3 regions of the Bacillus cereus group sp. BfR-BA-01316 genome follow, and region 2 is predicted to be linked to each of the others. Evidence: riboswitches for the same ligand, from Rfam matches in the RefSeq annotation. Region 2 holds a riboswitch; each other region holds the start of a gene.

Region 1 (5,666 bases), on a different contig from region 2:
ACCGAGTGGTAACGCAATTAGAATAGAGATAAGTAGTGAAATAGATGTCATTTGAAAGGTTTGAATTGTTGCTTCCCATATTACGTTACCCCACTCATCCAAAAAGGACTTGTTTCCCATAATCTGTTCTACCTCCTTCTACGATGATCCCTTGTTCTTGCAAAAATGATAAGGCACGGTGTACTTCACTTTTTTCACCTTGCATATGAACGACCAGTTTCCCATATGCCTCATGTTTTAACTGCGTAATATTGCCTGATAAAATATTAGGATATACGTGGAAACGTTTTGTAGCAACAGCTAACGCGGGTTCTCCTGAAGAGGTTCCAATAAATGAAAGTGTTACGATTTCTCCAGTACTTTGTAGCTCTTTCTGTACCTCTTCTGGAATTTTAGCTGCAAATGCGCTATTTACAAATTTCTTCGTTGTTACATGTTGTGGATTTGTGAAAATATCTTTTACGGTTCCACTTTCAACGACAGATCCATGTTCCATTACAGCAACTTGGTCACATATACGCTGGATGACATTCATTTCGTGTGTAATTAGCAAAATCGTAATTCCGATTTCTTCGTTGATCTTTAATAATAAATCAAGAATAGAATCGGTCGTTTCCGGATCTAATGCGCTTGTTGCTTCATCACTTAATAAAACTTCAGGCTCATGAGATAGTGCGCGGGCGATCGCTACACGTTGTTTTTGACCACCAGATAATTCACTTGGATAGGCATCTTTTTTATTAAAGAGATCAACAATGCGTAAATACTTTTCTACCCTTTTTTCAATTTCATTTTTTGGAAGACCAGATAGACGTAAGGGTAGTGCGATGTTTTCATAAACGGTAACGGTTTTAAGTAAATTGAATCCTTGAAAAATCATGCCGATTTTTTGTCTCGCTTTTGCGAGTTCTTTCGTCGATAAGGTTGTTAAATCTTGATCGTTTACAATGATATTTCCTGTCGTTGGTTTTTCTAATAAATTTACACAGCGAATTAATGTACTTTTACCAGCGCCGCTATATCCGATGATTCCAAATACTTCGCTCTTCTTTACTTTAAGGGAAGTTGGTTTAAGAGCCTCAACATTCCCTTTTTTTGTTGAGAATACTTTGGAAATATTTTTCAATTCAATCATTATAGTCAGCTCCTACCAAGACGGTAAAACAGAACCATCGAATTTTTTCTCAATGAAATCTTTTACTTCTTTAGATTGATAAGCTTTCTTTAATTTATTTACAACAGCATCATCTTTATTTTCAGTACGAACAACGACCCAGTTCACATAGGGTGAATCTTTTCCCTCGCGGAAAATAGAATCTTTTGCGGGACTTAATTTTGCACCTAATGCAAAGTTTGTATTAATCGCAGCCGCCTTTACTTCACTTAGCTGCGTTGGTAATTGAGATGCCTCTAATTCAATAATTTTTAAATTTTTTGGATTTTCAATTACATCTTTTGCAGTCGCTTTTTCTGTAGCTTTTGGATCGATTTTTAAAACCCCTGCTTTTTCAAATAGCTTTAAAGCACGCAGCTCATTTGTTGGGTCATTTGGGACAGCAATTGCGTCGCCCTCTTTTAATTCTTTTACATCTTTTAAGTTTTTAGAGTATATACCCATAGGGAATGTTACTGTGGAAAATACTTCAGTTAATTTCATATTACGTTCAGCTTTAAATACGTCTAAATAAGATTTAGTTTGGTAGCTATTTACATCGAGGCTTTTTTCATCTAAAGATACGTTTGGTGCTACATAATCATTAAATATCTTTACATCGATTTGGAGGCCATCTTTTGCTGCAACTTCTTTCACCTTTTCAAAAATTTGTTCATGCGGTCCGCCTGTTACACCAACGGTAATCTTTTTCTCATCTAATGCTTTTACCTCTTTATCAGAATTAGCACCACATGCGCCTAACAATAATACAGCTCCACTTACAATACTTAATAATACCTTTTTCATTTATAATTCCTCCTTAATATGCGTTCTAAAATAAAAAGCACCTCTCAAAAATAAGAGAGGTGCCGAATAGACGAAATAGGTTCCTCTCTTATCTTCCAAAACGAAAATCGTTCTGCAGGAATTAGCACCTTAGCTTATACGTTATAAGCTCGGTTGCCGGGCATCATCGGGCCAGTCCCTCCGCCACTCTTGATAAGAGTATGTGTATTTAGTTTTTAAATATGGTACTAATAGTAAATCTTACAAAAAGAATTGTCAATATTATTTTCTGAATATATTTTATTTTAAGGTAATCGAAACATTGCCTTTCTTATGTCCCATCTCTACATACGTATGAGCTTCTGAAACTTCTTCCAATCGGTAAGTTCTATCAATAACAGGTTTTAGCTTTTCTGTTTCAGCTAGTTGTTTTAATAGGCTCATATCGTCTTTACTGACCTTTGCCATTGTTCCATTAACAGATACGTATTTTCCATTAGGCGTTAATGCTTTTTCACAAAGGGATTTTTTATACTTTCCAACTGCATCAAATATTATATCGTAGCACTCGCCTCGTTCAGTAAAATCTTCTTTCGTATAATCAATTGCGTTATCAGCCCCTAAAGATTTTACTAGCTCAAAATTTGAATTACTACAAACAGCTGTAACAGTCGCGCCGAAATATATAGCAAGTTGCACAGCGGCGGTACCTACTGATCCGGAGGCGCCATATATAAGTACTTGCTGTCCTTTTTTTATGTGTCCTTTTCTCAAAAAATGTAATGCTGAAGTTCCGCCGAAAGGAATAACTGCAGCTTCCTCATACGTCACATTGGTAGGTTTTAATGCTATCAATCCGCTTTCATGTACACATGTGTATTCAGCATAACCACCAACGTTAAGTCCTGTTAATGCAAAGATGTGATCTCCCTTTTTGAATTGAGTCACATCTGTTCCTATTTCTTCAACCTCTCCAGCTAATTCTACTCCAAGTATAGGTTTTCTCGGTTTTCTAAGCCCTAATACAAGTCGCATAGGAATCCAAAATAAAAGTGGACTAGTTAAAGCTTCGCATTCTACAATCGCCAGTTGTTACACTTGTTGCGTGAATCTTAACTAATACTTCATTCTTTTTAGGAGTAGGTTTCTTTACGTCTTGAAGCTTGAGAACGTTAGGTGGCCCGTATTTTGTGCAAATAATTGCTTTCATAGCAACCTCCTGAATTAAGTTATTTTCCTCTACATCATATTTAAATGTTTTTTTAATCATGCTTATGGTTTCACTTCATAATAAGTAAAAGAAAGATAGTTCTTTTTTAGAGTGTAGTATTTTCCTTTTAAGAAAGTAGGTACAATAAGAATAGAGAGAAGTACTAGTGAGATTAGAATTTCAAACGAGGAGAGTGCCATTTGAAAAAAAGAAAAATAGCGGTTGTAATTGTAGCGTATACAGTGTTGCTCACGACATCTATATATACATACAAAGAGCAACTGGATCATCCTATTATGAGTGATGTAGGGAAGTTGCTTCCAACGAAAATTAAACGTGTTGAAAATGCTGAGGATGAAAGTTCATTAAAAAAGTTAGTGCAAGATGCAACTGTTTCTGGAGAGAAGATTTCCATTGCAGGTATGCAACATAGCCAAGGCGGGCAGACGTATTATCCGAACGGTACGATGCTTGATATGAAAGGGTATAATGAAATATTAGAATTCGATCCGGAGAAGAAGAGGATTAGGGTGCAAAGCGGTGTCACATGGAATGACATTCAAAAGAAAATCAATCCGTATGGTCTTGCAGTTCAAGTGATGCAATCTCAAAATATTTTTACTGTTGGTGGTTCATTAAGTGTAAATGTACATGGGCGTGATATTCGTCATGAAGCATTGATTGATACAGTAGAGTCGTTCAGATTATTAATGGCAGATGGTATAGTACGTGATGTAAGTAGAGAAGAAAATGCTGACTTGTTTCCGTATGTAATTGGGGGATATGGATTGTTTGGTGTGATTTTAGATGTGACGCTACAGTTAACAAACGATGAATTGTATGAAACGCATACGAAGGTACTAGATTATAAAGAATACTCTTCATACTTTAAGAATAAAGTGCGAAGAGACGAGAATATACGTATGCATTTAGCACGTATTTCTGTTGCCCCAAATTCATTTTTAAAAGAAATGTATGTGACAGATTATGTACTGGCAGAAGATCAACAGAAGTTGAAAGAGTACAGCAAATTAAAAGAAGAAAATATTATAGCTGCGCCGAAATTTTTGCTCGGGTTATCACGTTATAGTGACTGGGGAAAGGGCGTATTTTGGGATATACAAAGAAGTTATTTTGAACGTACAGATGGTAAGTACGAAACTCGAAATAATGTAATGAGATCTGATAGTGCTTTTATGGAATACGATAATCCAAACTTGACCGAAGTTTTACAAGAGTACTTTGTACCGATAGATGGTTTTGCAGAGTATATAGATGATTTGCGAATTGTTTTAAATGAAGAGGAATTAAACCTTCTTAACATTACAATCCGCTATGTAGAAAAGAATGAGAATGCGGTGCTATCTTATGCGAAAGATGATATGTTTGCGCTTGTGCTTCTAATTAATCAAGGGCGTTCTGAAGATGAAATAAAGAAAACAAAACTGGCTATTCAGAAGATGATAGATGTTACTTTAAAGCATAATGGAAGTTATTATTTACCATATTATTCTTATCCAGAAAAGGAGCAACTAAAGAAAGCGTATCCTCGTATAGAAGAATTCCTTCAGAAGAAGAAGGAAGTAGACCCAGAGGAAAGGTTTGTGAATTTATTTTATAAGGAGTATAGCAAATGACATATAGAAGATTTGTGGCCTCACAAAGCATTATTATGATGGCGGGTAGTATGGTATTTCCTTTTTATATACTATTGCTTCGAAATGTTGGAAATAGTTTCTCGCAATTTGGCTGGGCTTATGGCTTATTTGCTTTAACTTCAGCTCTAGTATATCCGTTAGTTGGGAAAATTTCTGATAGAGTGGGTGATAGGAAACTATTAATTGTATACGCCTGGTCTATGGCTATATTAATGCTTTGTTTCCCTATTGTAACAGAAGTTTGGCATGTATATATTCTCCAAATTTTAATGGGTATTTTAGGTGCTGTGCAGCGTAATACCGAGAAGACGTCGTTAGCGCGGAAGGTAGTGCATAAGGAAGCTGGTTATGAAATCGGGAAATACCATGTATGGACATCAATTGGTGGCGGAGTAGCTATAATTGCAACTGGTTACCTAGTGGATTTCTTTACGATAGGGACTATTTTTTACATTGCTTCAGTTTTATATGTAGTTAGTGGATTTATATTAAGCCGCAGTGATAAGTAATTAAAAGTATTTCCATTCCCATTTTTACCTGATTACCCTTTATTTGTTATACTTATGGAGAAGACAAAAGAAAAGGGGACATTGCCTTTGATGAAATTTATAGTTTTAGCTATTCTCACTTTGTTTTTGATTCCATGGACTAGAAGCGGTAATAAAATTCGCGCGGTGGATAAAGGAGGAAATGAGAAAGTTGTAAAGGGTAAGAAATCATCTATTTTAGTTATTCCTGTTTTATTTTGGATAGGTATTGCAATCTATGAATATTTTTGGCTAATTGATGATCGAGCAGATTCTATTCTTACTCATTATTCTGTTGCAGTAGCGATTTTAATTGGGCTTGTTTTATTTTC
Region 2 (5,666 bases):
AGTAGTTAATTCGTCGATTTTCTTTTGTAATTCCTGGATTTCTTTTTCTATTTGTTCTTTCTCAGCTGATTTATTTTGTAAGTCATTTTGTTTGCCTTCTAATTCGGATTGAATATTAGATAATTTATTTTCATTCGTTTCAGCGTATACGGGTGAAAGTAACGGGGAAACGAAAATCGTTCCAGCTGCTAAAACACTAAATGCTGCAAATTTCTTTTTCATTGTTGTCTTGCTCCTTTCCCTATGAATGTATATATCATAAGAAGAAGAAGGGTGTCTATCGTTGTAATCATAATGTAAAGAAAACTTTATAAATTTGCTAAGTTTTGTCGGAATTTAGTATCTTTTCGTAGTGTTTGTCATAAAGTTAAAATTCTTGAATGTATAGAAAAAGGTATCAATTTCTATTTTTTCTAAAAAAGTCATGGGAAATGATGGAGTTTTCCATGGTGAAACATTACTTTGAAAACCTTTAAATCACTAGTAAGGAATCGTTCTCATGTGAGGTTTTCTGACATGGGCTTTGTTTTTGTCAAGAAAATTATTTGTATTCGGGCAAACTTATTTTGTTGTCAGATTTTAAATTTTGATTTATGATTTTTAACAGGGACAAAATGTAGTGAATTGTCGAATAATATGTAATACTCTTAATTTCATGTTTTATAGAGATAGAATGAGAGATAGAGTGACACATCGAAGAGGGGGTTACAACAAGTATGAAAAGAATAGGACTTGCATGGCAAATTTTAATAGGACTTGCGCTTGGTATTGCAGTTGGGGCGATTTTCTTTGGCAATCCGGAAGTGGTGAAGTACTTACAACCAATTGGTGATATTTTCATCCGATTAATTAAAATGATCGTTGTACCGATTGTTGTAGCAAGTATCGTTGTTGGTGTTGCTGGTGTTGGCGATGTTAAGAAGTTAGGCCGACTAGGCGGAAAAACAATTCTTTACTTTGAAATTATTACAACACTTGCAATTGTTGTTGGTCTATTAATAGCGAACATTTTCCAACCAGGAAAAGGCGTGAATATGGATCAATTGACGAAGACTGATATTTCTAAATATGCAGAAACAACGGCTCAAGTACAAAGTCATTCGTTTGCAGATACATTTGTGAATATCGTTCCAACGAATATTATGAAATCATTAGCTGAAGGCGATATGCTTGCTATTATCTTCTTCTCTGTACTATTTGGTTTAGGAGTTGCGGCGATTGGTGAAAGAGGAAGACCGGTTCTTCAATTTTTCCAAGGTGTAGCAGATGCGATGTTTTACGTGACTAACCAAGTTATGAAATTTGCACCGTTTGGTGTATTCGCATTAATTGGTGTAACAGTTTCTACATTCGGTTTATCTTCATTAATTCCATTAGGGAAATTACTCATTGTAGTATACGGAGCAATGATCTTCTTCGTTGTAGTTGTATTAGGACTTACAGCGAAAATATTCGGTATTAACATTTTCCAATTCTTTAAAATTTTAAAAGACGAGCTTATTCTTGCGTATTCTACTGCGAGTTCAGAAACAGTTTTACCGAAAATTATGGAGAAAATGGAGAAATTCGGTTGTCCGAAAGCAATTACATCTTTCGTTATTCCGACAGGTTATTCATTTAACTTAGATGGATCAACTTTATATCAAGCAATTGCGGCAATTTTCTTAGCACAAATGTACGGTATTGAATTATCCATTACAGAACAAATTACATTATTACTTGTATTAATGGTTACATCAAAAGGTATCGCGGGTGTACCAGGCGTATCATTCGTTGTATTATTAGCAACACTTGGTACAGTAGGTATCCCGGCAGAAGGCTTAGCGTTTATCGCAGGTATTGACCGTATTCTAGATATGGCTCGTACAGCAGTTAACGTTGTAGGTAACTCTTTAGCGGCTGTAGTTATGTCTAAGTGGGAAGGTCAATATGACGCTGAAAAAGGACAAGCCTATTTAAAAGAGATATCTGAAAAGGGTCAAGCGGCTTAATTATGATTTGAAAAGCTCTCACATATTATGTGAGAGCTTTTCTGTATGTAGAAGAGGAGAGAAAGTTATGAAACGTAAGTACGGTGATGGTTCTACGTGGAAGCGATTACTAGAGAAGACATACACAGTAAAACAAGCTGAAGCAGGTATGTTAGGAATATTGGATATAAAAAAGGTGAGAGAGCCTAGTTATAAAGAATACAATAGTAAAGAGCTTTGCATTGCAGGTGATGGGTATACATGGATGCAATATTTTATAAACGGGAAAAACTTTGCAATTACAGCTATGTTAGACAATCAAAAACAATTAGTGCAATATTATATCGATGTGACGAAAGAATTTAAAATAGACGATCGTGGTTTACCTTATTTTGATGATTTATACTTAGATGTAGTATTGTTACCGAACGGTGAAATCTATGTATTGGATGAAGACGAGTTAGAGGATGCTTATAAAATTGGTGATGTTACAAAGGAAGAATATGAGTTAGCATGGAATACAACAAAATGGATTATAGCGACTATAAAAAATAGAAAATTTTATTGGATCTCAATATTGGATAAAGAAATTAAAAAGTTAAAATGATTGGTTTATTCACCTTTTTGTATAATTACCAAAAAAACTATACAAAAAATAATTGACTTTTGTTTTGTAAGCGAGTAAAGTTAGGAAAGAAATTATTATTAAAAATTAAATATGAAACCTTCTTATAAAGAGAGGCGGAGGGACTGGCCCTACGATGCCTCGGCAGCGGACTCGATTTCAGAGTGCTGTGCCAAATCCAGCAAGCATGTGCTTGAAAGATGAGAAGAGCGTTTCTTATAGATGTATAAGACCTCTTCTCATTGGAAGAGGTCTTTTGTTGTTTATTAGAAAAGGTTGAAAACTAGGGAGAGATGATACTTTGAAAGAAACGAGAGGAAATGGTTTAGCTTTATTACCACTTGGAATATTTTTGGCGCTATTTATTGGTTCTGGGATTATTACAGGTGATTTCTATAAATTGCCGATACTTGTAGCGATTTCAATTGCTGTAGGAATCGCTTTAGTGATGAATCGTAAAGAAAGCTTTAATGTGAAAGTAGAACGATTTGCTAAAGGTGCAGGAAACCCTGATATTATGATCATGGTTCTGATTTTTGTACTTGCAGGGGCGTTTTCTGAAACAGCAAAAGGGATGGGCGGAGTCGATTCCACTGTTAACTTAGCGTTATCTATTTTACCCCAAGGATTTATCGTTGCTGGAATTTTTGTTATAGGGGCATTTATTTCATTAGCGATGGGAACTTCAATGGGAACAATTGCTGCATTAGCACCGATTGCTGTAGGTATTAGTGGGCAAACTGATATCTCAATTGCGCTTACGATGGCTACTGTTGTGGGCGGAGCGATGTTTGGCGATAATTTATCATTTATTTCTGATACGACAATTGCTGCTGTTCGTTCGCAAGGAACAGAAATGAAAGATAAGTTTAAAACGAATTTTTTAATTGTATTGCCAGCTGCAGTCATTACAATTGTACTATTAGTAATGATTACTTTAGGAAATGATACAGAAATTAAAGCTCATACGTTTGATTGGGTGAAGATTTTACCATATGCAGGTGTACTTGTTACGGCGCTACTTGGCTGGAATGTACTCATTGTATTAACTGGTGGAACTGTACTATCTGGTGTTATCGGTCTTATAGATGGAAGTTATACGTTAGAGAGTTTCTTTAAAAGTGTAACGACTGGAATGGGCGGTATGATGGAGTTAGTGTTACTTGCCATTTTAATCGGTGGTATGGTTGAACTTATCCAGTATAATGGCGGCATTCAATATTTAATGAATCTTTTAACACGTAATATTCGTTCGAAAAAAGGAGCGGAGTTTGGTATTGCTGGCTTAGTGAGTATGACGAATATGTGTACAGCAAATAATACAATCTCTATCATTTTTACAGGTCCGCTTGCGAAAAATATTGCGGATCAGTATGAAATTGATCCCCGTAAATCAGCGAGTGTACTGGATCTTTTCTCTTGCTGTATACAAGGGTTAATCCCATATGGTGCTCAAATGTTAACAGCGGCAGGATTTGCTGCGTTATCTCCGGTCGAATTGTTACCATATGCATTTTATCCAATTTTAGTTGGAGTATGTGGAATCATTTCTATATTAATTGGTTTCCCGAGGTTTTCTAAAGTGGCGGAAAAAAAAGAGTATCATAAAACTGCATAAAATAAAGAGACATTTATTATTAGCAGTTGAAAACGCTCGGAGAACATTCTCTGAGCGTTTTTTATTATTTATAAATCCTTTTTCAAATAGTAGTGCTTATAATCTCTTCCTACGTTATCGAGGATACCATACTCTTTATAACCGTATTTTTTATAGAAATCTAATGCTTGAAAGCTTAAAGTGTCAACTTTTATAAAATCACAATTTCTTTCTAAAGCAATTTTTTCTACTTCTAATAACAGTTTAGTTCCATACCCTAATGCACGTATATCTTCATCGATGATAAAAGAGTGAATCTCTAACCAATTCCAACAGACTTCACCTAATATTCCCCCGCGTATCTTACTATTTTCATCTTTAAGAAATAAATGAATCTCTAAGTATCTGTCTCTTAAATCAGATGGAAAGTGCTTTAAATTATATTCATAAAGCTGATTGTTTATATAGTTTTTAGCGGTGGTATTGATTTCTTTCGTAATGTGTAAATTCATGATATATCCCCTTTAATTTAAATATAGCCTTCTGATGTATTTTAACATAATTTTCTTAATAATATTTTTAATGTAATTTAATAAACGTTTGTACGTATTGCTAATTTTTTGGACGCGCAAGTTGAGATTATCACCCGTTATTGAATAAGAATTTTTCTGTATCTATACACATCGAATACATGTTCGTTTTGAGAGAGGCTGAATTCAACTCAGTCTTAAGTCTGAGTTGAAAACAGTTCTTAAGCTCGTTATGAAAAAATGAAAAAATAGTTAAGATAAGAGTATCAAATCGAAGGGAGGCAAGCACAAGATGAAACAATTTCTAGCGTTTATCGCGGCCGGTATTTTGGCTTTAATTGCTCTTGGTAGTCTTGCTGGTATTATAGGATTCGCAATCGGAGCAGGAGTTGTGTACTGGAGCTATAAATCATTTGTGCGAGCTAAATCATTTTTTGGAAAGTTAGCTTGGGGTATTGTTGGTTTGATCGGCTTGTCCATTGCACTTTCTCATTCCCCAGCATTAATCGGTATCGCAGCATTAGTAGTTTTATACTACGGATACCGTGAGTGGAAAAAAGGAAAAAATGTAGTTGTTGATTCTGCTCCAGAAAGTTCTAAACCATATAGCAACTTTGAAGATGAGTGGAACAAGTTAATGAAAAACTAATATAAAATAAATCAAATTATAAAGTAGAAGAGAGGAAGATTATAATGAAACAATCTTTATTAGGACGTGTACGCGATGCAATTTTAGCTGATTTTCATAATGTGTTAGATGAGAAAGAAAGAAAAAATCCAATTGCTATGTTAAACCAATATTTACGCGATAGTGAGCGTGAAATAACAAAAATTGAGAAGTTAATTCAGCGTCATAAAACATTAAAATCTAACTTCGCTCGTGAGCTTGAGCAAGCACGTTATTTCATTAATAAAAGATCAAAGCAAGCTATCATCGCACAAGA
Region 3 (5,666 bases), on a different contig from region 2:
TAAGTATGTATTGCGTTTGGATTTTAGGAAGGCGTATCGAAAAGCTTGGAGATAGTATTGTAAAGAAAACGAAGGCACCGACACTTGGTATGTTTAATCGCTACGCAGCGGCGATCCTTGGTGCAATTATTATGTACGAAATTGAGCACCATATGGTTATGTGGGCATTTGCAGTTGGGATTATGGGTGGTTATTTCTTAATTGTTATTAATTTAGGTTACTATAGTATGAAGGATGAAGAGGAATTAACAAAAAGCTAAAAAAGATAAAAAGCCCCTTTTTAGATGGAATAGAGGATCCGGCGGTGGATAGAAGCGGTCAGAGCTTTTTTTGCCCCCATGCGGTGTGAAACCAGAAGGAGTAAGTGAGCCGGAAATCTATCTATATTTTCAAATCCTTGATTTGTATGTGTGAAAATCCGAGTATATCAATTGAAAATTAGGTTAGGAACTTTTTCAGATGGAATAGAGGATTTGGCGACGGATAGAAGCGGTCAGAGCCTTTTTTAATCCCATACGATGTGAAACCAGAAGGATGTAGTGAGTGGGAAAATAGTTTATATGTTCGAAGCTGTGGTTTGTATGTGGGTAAATTAAAGAATATATAGAAAGAAGCTTACGTTTTTCACGTAAGCTTCTTTTTTATGTAAGTATGTGTAACCGTTAAGCCGCATTGGGTTTTGTCGGTGAGTACGCGAAACTTTTGGCTACACGATACTTATTCATATGAGTAAAGGGTTATTGCAACAGAAAGTTTATATATTAAGCGATTGGACCGCCTAAGTTAATAATATTTTCAGAAACGCTATCGAATTTTGTGAAGTTTTCTTTAAATTCGTTTGCAAGCTCAATTGCCTTCGCTTTGTAAGCATCTTTATCAGCCCAAGTTTGTTCAGGCATTAATACTTCGTCAGGTACACCTGGAACGTGACGAGGTACTTCAAGGCCAAAGATGTCGTGTTTTGTAGTTTCAGCTTTAGCAAGTTCACCGCTTAGTGCTGCTTGAATCATTGCACGAGTGTAACCTAAGTTCATACGTTTACCAACGCCATATTCGCCACCAGTCCAGCCAGTGTTTACTAAGAATACTTTTGCATCATGCTTCTCGATTTTCTCACCAAGCATTTCAGCATAACGAGATGCATCAAGCGGTAAGAATGGTGAACCGAAGCAAGTAGAGAATGTAGCTTGCGGAGATGTAACACCGCGCTCAGTTCCTGCTAGTTTACTAGTGTAACCGCTTAAGAAATGGTACATAGCTTGCTCTTTTGATAGCTTACTGATTGGAGGCAATACGCCAGATGCATCAGCAGTTAAGAAAATAATTGTATTTGGATGTCCTGCAACACTTGGCAGTACGATATTGTCAATCGCATGCATAGGGTATGCGGCACGTGTATTTTCTGTTAAAGTAGTATCGTTATAGTCAGCGATGCGTGTTTGACCATCAATGACAACGTTTTCTAAAACTGAACCAAATTTGATTGCATCGAAGATTTGTGGTTCTTTCTCATGAGAAAGATTTACACATTTAGCATAGCAACCGCCTTCAATATTGAATACACCGTTATCAGACCAACCGTGCTCATCGTCACCGATTAATTTACGGTTTGGATCAGCAGATAATGTTGTTTTGCCTGTTCCAGATAAACCGAAGAATAGTGCTACGTCGCCTTCTTCGCCTACGTTTGAAGAGCAGTGCATAGAAAGAATGTCTTGTTCAGGTAGTAAGAAGTTCATAATAGAGAAGATTGATTTTTTCATTTCTCCAGCGTATTCTGTACCACCGATTAGTACGATACGTTTTTCGAATGAAACCATAATGAACGCTTCAGAATTTGTACCGTCAATTGCTGGATCTGCTTTGAAGTTTGGTGCAGAAACAATTGTGAATTCTGATTCGTGAGTTGTTAATTCTTCTTCAGTTGGACGAATAAATAATTGATGTACGAACAAATTATGCCATGCATATTCGTTAACAACTTGAATTGGTAGGCGATAGTTGCGATCAGCGCCAGCAAATCCTTTGAAGATGAATAACTCTTCTTTTTCTTTTAAGTATTCTAAAACTTTTGTATATAATTTATTAAAATGTTCTTCAGAGATCGGTTGGTTCACGGCTCCCCAAGCAATTTTGTCAGCAACCGATGCTTCCTTCACAATAAATTTATCTTTAGGAGAACGTCCTGTGTATTTTCCTGTTGAAGCAGAAACGGCACCAGTAGAAGTTAATTTTCCTTCGTTTCGCATTAATACTTTTTCCACTAATTGCGGAACACTTAATTGAATCTGTGCATTGCTTCCGTTCAATAATTCATGTAAACCAATTTGGACATTCACAGTACTCATATTTATATACCATCCTTTTCATTTAATGAAATATTTCTCGTAATCCCCATCAAGAGTATAACACAATTATATAAATAATGTATACTATTTATTTATTTTTGTTTGTGTGAATGTATCATTTCCTTATTAATATTTCATTCTATGCGTATTGAGAAAAACTTTCAGGAAAATGTGAATATTAATTGACAAATGAATATCATTTCTTTAGTATAGGTTGGGACGGATACTCTCTTATCCCGAGCTGGCGGAGGGACAGGCCCGATGAAGCCCAGCAACCTCACTTGTAGTGGTAAATACAGGTGAATAGGTGCTAAAACCTGTGCGAGGCTAATGGTCTCGAACGATAAGAGCAAAGGGCAAAAAGCAGTATGCAAGTAGCAAATTAAACCTTTCCTCTATGTTAAGTAGGAAAGGTTTTTCTGTATGCTTGTGTGGGAGAATAAATGTATGTCGCAGTTTGTGGCAAATTAAGGATGAGTTCCGTACAATATATACAATTACTGTAGGGAGGTTTACCACATGACAAAAAAACGTCATCTGTTCACATCTGAGTCTGTAACTGAAGGACATCCAGATAAAATTTGTGACCAAATTTCTGATTCAATTTTAGATGCGATCTTAGCAAAGGACGCAAATGCACGTGTAGCTTGTGAAACAACTGTAACAACTGGTTTAGTATTGGTAGCGGGGGAAATTACGACTTCTACTTACGTAGATATTCCAAAAATCGTTCGTGAAACAATTCAAGGCATTGGTTACACACGCGCAAAATACGGATTCGATGCAGAAACTTGTGCAGTTTTAACATCTATCGATGAGCAATCTGCTGACATCGCTATGGGTGTTGACCAAGCACTAGAAGCACGCGAAGGTCAAATGACTGACGCTGAGATTGAGGCAATTGGTGCGGGAGACCAAGGTTTAATGTTTGGGTTCGCATGTAATGAAACACAAGAATTAATGCCACTTCCAATCTCGCTTGCTCACAAATTAGCTCGCCGTTTAACTGAAGTACGTAAAGATGACACATTATCATACTTACGTCCGGATGGAAAAACGCAAGTTACAGTTGAGTATGATGAAAATGGTAAACCTGTACGTGTGGATACAATTGTAATTTCTACACAGCATCATCCAGATGTTACGTGGGAAGAAATCGATCGCGATTTAAAAGAGCACGTAATTAAAGCTGTAGTTCCAGCAGAATTAATGGATGGAGAAACGAAATTCTTCATTAACCCAACTGGCCGCTTCGTAATTGGTGGACCACAAGGTGATGCTGGTTTAACAGGACGTAAAATCATCGTTGATACTTACGGTGGATATGCTCGCCATGGCGGTGGTGCATTCTCTGGTAAAGATGCAACGAAAGTTGACCGTTCTGCAGCATATGCAGCTCGTTATGTTGCGAAAAACATCGTAGCAGCCGGTCTTGCTGACAAAGCAGAAGTACAACTTGCATACGCAATCGGCGTAGCGCAACCAGTATCAATTTCAGTTGATACATTAGGCACTGGTAAAGTATCTGAAGACGTATTAGTAGAACTAGTTCGTAACAACTTCGATCTTCGCCCAGCTGGTATTATTAAAATGCTAGACTTACGTCGCCCAATTTACAAACAAACAGCAGCTTACGGCCACTTCGGACGTACTGATGTAGATCTTGCATGGGAACGTACAGACAAAGCAGCTACTTTAAAAGAGCAAGCTGGTCTATAATATATGAAAAAAAGCTTTGCGCAGTGAGCGCAAAGCTTTTTTTATTTGGTTTTATTTACGATTTGAATGCATGAACTACAATACACTTCGCCATCTAGCTCAATATACTTTTTCATATTTGTCATACCGCTCGCCGGAAATGGCATATGAATCCACGCTTTTTCATACGTTTGTATTTCCTTTTTACATGATTTGCAAATTATCGGCTTCTTTTGGAACATGTGAAATCACCCTTTCAGTTGACGTGCTTTTCCTGCACAAAATGCACTGCACAGTAAAAAGAGCGTTGCGAATATAATGCTTATTAATGTAGCGTATGGGATTGCGCCTTTTAAGGAAAAACCGACAGTGATTGAAGCGATAAAGTGAAACTTTAATCAGTGGGGGGGCATCCCCCACTGATTATTAGCCCTCACCAATCGGGCGTTTACGGGTAGCCCGACTCCCGCCTAACTTCTTTGCTCCAGCCGAATTTTGAGGTGGGAGTTTTACTGCCCGCAAATAGCGGGACAAATAAGAGGATGAATGTCGGTGTTAATTTTTTGTAAAATTCCATAGTGTGTGGACCTCCGAATTATTTTGTAATGCAAGTTTTAAAATAAAATCTATTATGTAGAAAATATAAGGAGAGTTAAATAGTAGCTAATTATGTGAAAGAAGTATAAGACATGGAATAGACAGTATAATCTTTTTCCCTTTTTATGGGCGTGCATACTTATATCGTATCATGACGTATCATTAGCTTCATACAAAATTGTGTAAAGGTATGTATGATAAAATGAAGAAAAGTCTGTAAGAAAGGAAAGATAAAAAATGAGCGTAATCGAACATAAAAAACAAGCTCCAAAAGAAGTGCGTTGTAAAATCGTTACGATCTCTGATACACGTACGAAAGAGACGGACAAGAGTGGTCAACTACTACATGAATTGTTAAAAGAAGCAGGGCATACAGTGACTGCTTATGAAATTGTAAAAGATGATAAAGAAAGTATTCAGCAGGCTGTGTTAGCTGGTTATCATAAGGAAGATGTGGATGTCGTGTTAACGAATGGCGGAACTGGTATTACGAAACGTGATGTAACAATAGAGGCAGTGTCGGCGTTATTAGATAAAGAAATTGTTGGATTTGGTGAATTGTTCCGCATGATTAGTTACTTAGAAGATATCGGAAGTAGTGCGATGTTAAGTAGAGCAATCGGCGGTACAATTGGACGCAAAGTAGTCTTCTCGATGCCAGGGTCTAGCGGAGCAGTTCGTCTTGCGATGAATAAATTAATTTTACCGGAATTAGGTCATATTACATTCGAGCTGCATCGCCAATGAAAATTGCAGGAATTGTATTAGCTGGCGGACAGTCTAGTCGTTTTGGAGAGCCGAAAGCATTAGCAACTTGGCGCGGGAAAACATTTATTGAGCATAGTATAGAGGCATTGAAAGAAGTTGTTACAGAAATTGTTGTAATCAGCCATCCAGCGATTACTAATAATCTCTCGCATATACTGCATGTACCAGTTGTAGAAGATATTGCGCTGTATAAAGGAAACGGTCCGCTTGCTGGTTTGTTAACAGGCATGGAATTCGTAGATGCAGATTGGTATA

Evidence for each region. Region 2 has a riboswitch for S-adenosylmethionine ahead of MR071_RS19145 (Na+/H+ antiporter NhaC family protein). Riboswitches for the same ligand answer to the same signal wherever they lie in the genome.
Region 1: linked by a shared signal. The riboswitch ahead of MR071_RS14645 (MetQ/NlpA family ABC transporter substrate-binding protein) and the one ahead of MR071_RS19145 (Na+/H+ antiporter NhaC family protein) in region 2 are both predicted to bind S-adenosylmethionine.
Region 3: linked by a shared signal. The riboswitch ahead of metK (methionine adenosyltransferase) and the one ahead of MR071_RS19145 (Na+/H+ antiporter NhaC family protein) in region 2 are both predicted to bind S-adenosylmethionine.

What each region holds. Positions count from the first base shown of each region.
Region 1 is NZ_JAKUGX010000017.1:70,949-76,614, reverse strand. It holds gene MR071_RS14655 (methionine ABC transporter permease) at 1-120, opposite strand, end outside; gene MR071_RS14650 (methionine ABC transporter ATP-binding protein) at 95-1,135, opposite strand; gene MR071_RS14645 (MetQ/NlpA family ABC transporter substrate-binding protein) at 1,148-1,960, opposite strand; SAM riboswitch class I at 2,046-2,159, opposite strand; partial or broken gene MR071_RS14640 (NAD(P)-dependent alcohol dehydrogenase) at 2,240-3,149, opposite strand; gene MR071_RS14635 (FAD-binding oxidoreductase) at 3,350-4,786, shown strand; gene MR071_RS14630 (MFS transporter) at 4,783-5,316, shown strand; gene MR071_RS14625 (DUF3981 domain-containing protein) at 5,407-5,666, shown strand, end outside.
Region 2 is NZ_JAKUGX010000028.1:38,181-43,846, forward strand. It holds gene MR071_RS19130 (murein hydrolase activator EnvC family protein) at 1-222, opposite strand, end outside; gene gltP (glutamate/aspartate:proton symporter GltP) at 717-1,991, shown strand; gene MR071_RS19140 (ribonuclease FAU-1 family protein) at 2,059-2,577, shown strand; SAM riboswitch class I at 2,697-2,802, shown strand; gene MR071_RS19145 (Na+/H+ antiporter NhaC family protein) at 2,897-4,213, shown strand; gene MR071_RS19150 (GNAT family N-acetyltransferase) at 4,282-4,704, opposite strand; gene MR071_RS19155 (lmo0954 family membrane protein) at 5,015-5,371, shown strand; gene MR071_RS19160 (PspA/IM30 family protein) at 5,416-5,666, shown strand, end outside.
Region 3 is NZ_JAKUGX010000009.1:30,100-35,765, reverse strand. It holds gene MR071_RS09675 (ATP synthase subunit I) at 1-260, shown strand, start outside; gene pckA (phosphoenolpyruvate carboxykinase (ATP)) at 762-2,348, opposite strand; SAM riboswitch class I at 2,577-2,698, shown strand; gene metK (methionine adenosyltransferase) at 2,868-4,067, shown strand; gene MR071_RS09660 (hypothetical protein) at 4,109-4,288, opposite strand; gene MR071_RS09655 (MogA/MoaB family molybdenum cofactor biosynthesis protein) at 4,881-5,390, shown strand; gene mobA (molybdenum cofactor guanylyltransferase) at 5,387-5,666, shown strand, end outside.